Linked DNA regions of Streptomyces sp. SN-593. The protein of the gene in region 2 interacts with the protein of the main gene of each other region in a pairwise test. Links are inferred from orthologs where the notes say so. Each region holds a gene or a part of one and is shown on either strand. Other genes may lie near its edges. The genes, in order: eno and rpe.

Region 1 (3,168 bases), 2.3 Mb from region 2 along the record:
AGCCGGGCGGTCATCCGCTTCATCACGCCGTCCGCCTCCAGGGTGCCGATCGCGGAGGCCGCGCGCGGGCAGGTGAGGTAGTACGTCGTCGGGAAGGGGCTGCCGTCCTCCAGCCGGGGCGCCGTCTCCACGACGTCCGGGTTGCCGCAGGGACAGCGGTGCGCGACGGCGCGCAGCCCGCGCGGCTCGCGGCCGAGCTGTGCGCGGACGGCGTCGACGTCGGCCTCGGTGGGCGGGGTGTGTTCCGGGGTGGTGTCCATGAACCGTTCTGCTTCGCGGAGTGCGGGAGTCGGGCCGGGCGGCGGGGTGGAGCGGACGGTGCGGAAGTGCGGGCGGTACGGGGTCAGTGCCGGGGGGCGGCGGCCGCGTCGGCCTGGTCGACGCCGTCCCACATGTTGTCGTACCACGGCCGGTGCGCGGCGGCCTCGTCGGTGGCGCGGCGCTCGGCGGCGGGGTCGGAGTCGGCCGGGGCGCCGCCCGCGACCGAGTAGCCGGTCTCGCCGGGCAGCACGAAGTGCAGGTGCGCGCGGGCCTGGGTGCGGACGTAGTCCGGGTCCTGCCAGCGGGCCTTCTCCTCGCGCAGTTGCTCGACCTTCTGCTTCGCCTGCTCGGCGGCGCGGCGCTGGTCGGCGATGTCGGAGCGCTGGGCGATGTACTGCCTGGTCGGGTAGGCCAGGGCCACCACCAGCGCGCACAGCACCAGCGCCAGCAGCGCCGCGCGCCCGGTGAGCTTGTTGCGCCGCACCGGGCGGCGGGCCGCGGCGCGGTAGACGCGGGCCTGCGCCTCCTGGCCGATGGCCTTCAGCCGGGCCGCGGTGGTGAAGCGGTCAGAGAAGCGGTCCGACCCCACGCCGTGACTCCCCTCGCCGTCCTGCGGACGGTCAGATGCGTACGTCCCCGCCCCACGGTACGTGACCGGGTGCGGGGACGTCCGCAGGCTGACGGAGCGTCAGCCCCCGCGGTGCCGGCGGCCGCCCGCCGCCGGTCAGCCCTTGAAGCGCGGGAAGGCGCTGCGGCCGGCGTAGACCGCGGCGTCGTCCAGGATCTCCTCGATGCGCAGCAGCTGGTTGTACTTCGCCACGCGCTCGGAGCGGGCCGGGGCGCCGGTCTTGATCTGGCCGCAGTTGGTGGCGACGGCGAGGTCGGCGATGGTGACGTCCTCGGTCTCGCCGGAGCGGTGCGACATCATGCACTTGTAGCCGTTGCGCTGGGCCAGCTCGACCGCGTCCAGCGTCTCGGTCAGCGAGCCGATCTGGTTCACCTTCACCAGCAGCGCGTTGGCCGTGTCGTGGTCGATGCCCTTCTGCAGGCGCTCGGGGTTGGTGACGAACAGGTCGTCGCCGACGATCTGCACCTTCGCGCCGAGCCGGTCGGTGAGCACCTTCCAGCCGTCCCAGTCGTCCTCGAACAGCGGGTCCTCGATGGAGACCAGCGGGTAGGAGGCGACCAGGTCCTCGTAGTACTCGGTCATCTCGGCGGCCGACTTCTCGCCGCCCTCGAACTGGTACTTGCCGTCCTTGTAGAACTCGGACGCCGCGACGTCGAGCGCCAGCGCGACGTCCTGGCCGGGCGCGTAGCCGGCCTGCTTGATGGCCTCGACGATGAGGTCCAGCGCCTCGCGGTTGGAGCCGAGGTTCGGCGCGAAGCCGCCCTCGTCGCCGAGTCCGGTGGACAGGCCGCGGGACTTCAGCACGCCCTTGAGGGTGTGGTAGACCTCGGCACCCCAGCGGACGGCCTCCGAGAAGGACTCGGCGCCGATCGGGGCGATCATGAACTCCTGGATGTCGACGTTGGAGTCCGCGTGCGAGCCGCCGTTGAGGATGTTCATCATCGGGACCGGCAGCACGTGCGCGTTCGGGCCGCCGAGGTAGCGGAAGAGCGGCAGGTCGGACGCCTCGGAGGCGGCGTGCGCGACGGCCAGCGAGACGCCGAGGATGGCGTTGGCGCCCAGCGAGGACTTGTCCGGGGTGGCGTCCAGGTCGAGCATCGCCTGGTCGATGAGGCGCTGCTCGGTCGCGTCGTACCCGACCAGCTCGGGGCCGATCTGGTCGCTGACGGACAGGACCGCCTTGCGCACGCCCTTGCCCTGGTAGCGGTCGCTCTCGCCGTCGCGCAGTTCGAGGGCCTCGAAGGCGCCGGTGGAGGCGCCGGACGGGACCGCGGCGCGGCCGGTGCTGCCGTCGTCGAGGCCGACCTCGACCTCGACGGTGGGGTTGCCTCGCGAGTCGAGGATTTCCCGGGCTACGACGACGTCGATCGACGGCACGTTGTCTCCTTCTGAGATGTCTTCTCGTCTTTATCAGGACGAGCCTAACCGGCTTCGGCGCCCGGATCGGCCCTGGGCCCGGCCCCTGGGACGAGCGGCGCCCGCGCCGTCACCGGAACGCCCCGGCCGGGCGCGCGCTTGCGCTGCGCGCGCCCGGCCGGGGCGGTGGGACCTTCACCGAGGTGTCGCCCGGTGTTCAGCTCAGGTGCAGGTGCTGGCCCGGGTAGATCAGGTTCGCGTCCTTGACGATGTCGTCGTTGAGCGAGAACAGCTTGCGCCAGCCGCCGGCCACGTGGTGCGCGGTCGCGATCTTGGCGAGGCTGTCGCCCTTGACCACGGTGTACTCGCCGTCGCCCTTGGGGATGCTGGTCGGCACGGCCTGCCGGGTGGTGCTGCGGCTGCTGTGCGTGGTGCCGGTGTGCGTGGTGGTCGGCGTCGACTTCGGGGTGGTCGCCGCCGGGGTGGACGACGTGCTCGACGACGAGGACGAGGACGACGAGGAGGCCGAGCCGGACGGGTTGATGTCCGGGGACGGGCCGCCGGCGGTCAGGCCGCCGGCGGACGCGCAGGACCACGCGCCCGGGCCCTGCATGGCGAGCAGCTTCTCGGCGACCGCGATCTGCTGGTCCTTGGTGGCGAGGTCGGCGCGCGGCGCGTACTGGAGGCCGCCCGCACCCTCCCAGCTCGACTGCGAGAACTGCAGGCCGCCGTAGTAGCCGTTGCCGGTGTTGATGGACCAGTCGCCGCCGGACTCGCACTGGGCGACCTTGTCCCAGGTGGCGACGGAGGCGGCGGAGGCGGACGTGCTGGCGATCAGCGGGACGGTGATCGCGGTGCCGGCGACTCCGGCGAGCGTGGCGATGCGGACAAACCTCTTCGAGGCACGACGGTGCTTACCCATG
Region 2 (3,180 bases):
GCACCTCCGGACCCGGCCGGCCCGGGGCGGCCCGGAGCGGGGCTCAGCCCCCGGCCAGGGACCCGTCGGGGTCGGCCCGGTCCAGGGCGGGCCGGGGCGCGGGCCCGGTGGAGTTCAGCAGGTGGTCCGCCGCGGCCGTGTCGGTGACCAGGCTCGTCACCAGCCCGGACCGCAGCACCGCGTTGATCGCCTCGGCCTTCCGCTTGCCGCCCGCGATCGCCAGCACCTCGGGAATGCGGCGCAACCGGTCCGCGTCGATGGTGATGCACCGCTCCCGCAGGTCCCGCCCCACCCGGCGCCCGCCGGCGTCGAACAGGTGGGAGGACATCTCCGCGGCCACCCCGAGGCTCGCGTAGTGCGCGCGCTCGGCGTCGGAGACCGCGTCGTACACCGTGGAGATCCCGGCCTCCCACGAGCCGATCGAGACGACCGCCACGGTGACCTTCTCGAAGTAGCTCATCGCGGCCGCGATCTGGCTCTGCGCGCGCAGCGCGGACGCGGTGGCGGAGTCGCCGAGCACCATCGGCGCGTACAGCGGGTGCGCCTCGCCACCGGAGACGGCCGCCGCGGTGCGGACCGCCTCCACGGAGCCGCGGTCGGTGCCGACGTCGTAGACCCCGGTGAGCTGCACGACGGTGCAGGGCGCGAGCCGGTCCAGCGCGTTGGCCATGGTGATGATGGAGCGGCCCCAGGCGAGGCCGAGCACGTCGCCGTCGCTGACCAGCTCGCCGAGCAGGTCCGCGGCGACCGCGCCGAGGTTCTCCGGGTCGGGCGCGTCGGCCTGGTCCGCGGGGGTCTCGACGACCACCGCGTGCCGCAGGCCGTAGTGGGCGCGCAGCGCGTCGGAGCGCTCGGCGTCGAGCTCCGCGGGCACTCTGATCTCGATCCGCACCAGGTCGCGTTCGAGCGCGGTCTCCAGCACCCGGGCCACCTTGAACCGGCTGACCCCGAACTCCTCGGCGATCTGGATCTTGGACTTGCCCTCCAGGTAGAAGCGACGTGCCATCGCCGCCGCCTGGACCATCTCGCCCGGGCCCATGCGCACCTGTGCGCGGCCTGTGGTCACGTCGCCTCTCCCCAGTCACCCATATGATCAGCTCCGCTGCCATCCTCCCAGACTCCGGCGGTTACGGACACGCAAGCGGCGGCCGGGCGCGGCCGATCCGCCGGCGCGCGGCGATCCGTCCCCGGCCGTTCGGCCGCCGGCCGGCCGCCGTTCCGCGGCCGTTCGCCGCGCGCGCCGCCCGGCCCGCCGTACCCGACCGCTGGTCAGCGCGCGGCGACGGCCTCGGCCTGTGCGCGCAGCGCGCGGATCGCGGCGGACGGGTCGTCCGTGCCGTAGACCGCGGAACCGGCCACGAAGACGTCGGCACCGGCCTCGGCGCAGCGTTCGACGGTCTCGGCCGAGACCCCGCCGTCGACCTGGAGCCACATCTCCAGGCCGTACTTGTCGATCAGCGCCCGGGTGCGGCGGATCTTGGGCAGCATGATGTCGAGGAACGCCTGCCCGCCGAACCCGGGCTCGACCGTCATCACCAGCAGCATGTCCAGCTCGGGCAGCAGGTCCTCGTAGGGCTCGATCGGGGTGGCGGGCTTGAGCGCCATGGAGGCGCGGGCGCCCTTCGCGCGGATCTCGCGGGCCAGCCGGACCGGCGCGGCGGCGGCCTCGACGTGGAAGGTGACGGAGCCCGCGCCGGCCTCGACGTACCCGGGCGCCCAGCGGTCGGGCTGGTCGATCATCAGGTGGCAGTCGAGCGGGATGTCCGTGGCACGGCCCAGCGCCTCGACCACCGGCATGCCGAGGGTCAGGTTCGGCACGAAGTGGTTGTCCATCACGTCGACATGGAGCCAGTCGGCACCCTTGGCCGCGTCGGCCGCGTCGGCGAGCCGGGCGAAGTCGGCGGACAGGATGCTGGGGTTGATCTGCGCGGTCATGGTTCCCAAGCAAACCAGATCCGGTGCGGTGGGGCGTGCGAGGGGCCGCCACCGCTGGGCGCCGATGGGCGCCGGGTGGCCGTCGCCGCGGTCCGCGGCGGGCGGTGCGGTGTCCCCGGCGGGCGGGGGCGGGACCCGGACGGGGGGTCGGCGTTCGGTGCGGCCCCGGCGGGCGGGCCCCGGCGCGGACCGGTACGGGAACGGGCGCGCGTCGGAAGCGGACCCGGCGCGGGTAGAACGCGGAACCGGCGCGGGTCGAAGGCGGAACCCGCGCGGATCGACTGCGGAACCCGCGCGGGTCGGACGCGGAGCCGGCGCGGAACCCGCGGCGAACCGCCCCGTTCTCTACCCGCGGTAACTCCGCGCTGGCGCTCCGGCGCCGGACGTCTTGACGGAGTATCAACACAAGCCGACACTTCGACGTGCCAACTTCCCACACCGTCGGCCAAATTGGCACACCCGACGGTGGGCGCCGGCCGCTCCGCGCCCCGTCGCGGTGCCCGTGCGCCCCTCCCCCCACGAAGGAGACGGCACGATGCGCCCCACCGCACCCGTACCCCCGCCCGCGTCCGCACCCCTTCCCGCGTCCGCGAGACCGGTGCCGCCGCCCGGGACCGCCCGGACGATGCGCCGGCCGCTGGCCGCGGCGCTCGCGGCGCTGCTGATGCTCTCCCTGCTGGTCCTGTTCGGCTCGACGCCCCGCGCGCACGCCCTGGACAACGGCCTGGCCCGCACGCCCCCGATGGGCTTCAACGACTGGAACGCGTTCGGCTGCGGCGTCAGCGAGCAGTTGATCGAGCAGACCGCCGACTACCTGGTCTCCTCGGGCCTGAAGGACGACGGCTACGGCTACGTCAACATCGACGACTGCTGGATGACGAAGTCGCGCGACGCCGCGGGCGACCTCGTGCCCGACCCGGCGAAGTTCCCCGACGGGATCAGCGGCACCGCCGCCTACGTCCACGCCAAGGGCCTCAAGCTCGGCATCTACGAGAGCGCCGGCACCGCCACCTGCGCCGGCTACCCCGGCAGCCTGGACCACGAGCAGCAGGACGCGGACAGCTTCGCGTCCTGGGGCGTGGACTACCTGAAGTACGACAACTGCAACAACCAGGGCGTGCCCTGGGAGCAGCGCTACGACGCGATGCGCGACGCCCTCGCGGCCACCGGCCGGCCGATCGTCTTCAGCATGTGCGAGTGGGGCGAGGACAACGTCTGGACCTGGGGAGCCGGCACCGGCAACCT

Evidence for each region.
Region 1: the proteins of rpe (region 2) and eno interact in binary tests that used the Escherichia coli proteins (3 or more experiments, as listed by UniProt). The link is inferred for Streptomyces sp. SN-593 from one-to-one orthologs.

Annotation. Positions count from the first base shown.
Region 1 is NZ_AP018365.1:3,159,022-3,162,189, forward strand. The notes cover bases 127-2,982. They hold eno (phosphopyruvate hydratase), read right to left. Parts: upstream 2,267-2,982; coding sequence 986-2,266; downstream 127-985. Other genes in these bases: RVR_RS12985 (DUF501 domain-containing protein), read right to left, coding at 127-260; RVR_RS12990 (FtsB family cell division protein), read right to left, coding at 344-850; RVR_RS13000 (LysM peptidoglycan-binding domain-containing protein), read right to left, coding at 2,463-2,982. Outside these bases: more of RVR_RS12985, read right to left, coding at 1-126; more of RVR_RS13000, read right to left, coding at 2,983-3,167. UniProt on the Escherichia coli protein: Catalyzes the reversible conversion of 2-phosphoglycerate (2-PG) into phosphoenolpyruvate (PEP). It is essential for the degradation of carbohydrates via glycolysis.
Region 2 is NZ_AP018365.1:894,886-898,065, forward strand. Bases 103-2,970 are described here. They hold rpe (ribulose-phosphate 3-epimerase), read right to left. Parts: upstream 1,936-2,970; coding sequence 1,270-1,935; downstream 103-1,269. Other genes in these bases: RVR_RS03720 (sugar-binding transcriptional regulator), read right to left, coding at 103-1,039; RVR_RS03730 (glycoside hydrolase family 27 protein), read left to right, coding at 2,561-2,970. Outside these bases: more of RVR_RS03720, read right to left, coding at 44-102; more of RVR_RS03730, read left to right, coding at 2,971-3,180. UniProt on the Escherichia coli protein: Catalyzes the reversible epimerization of D-ribulose 5-phosphate to D-xylulose 5-phosphate.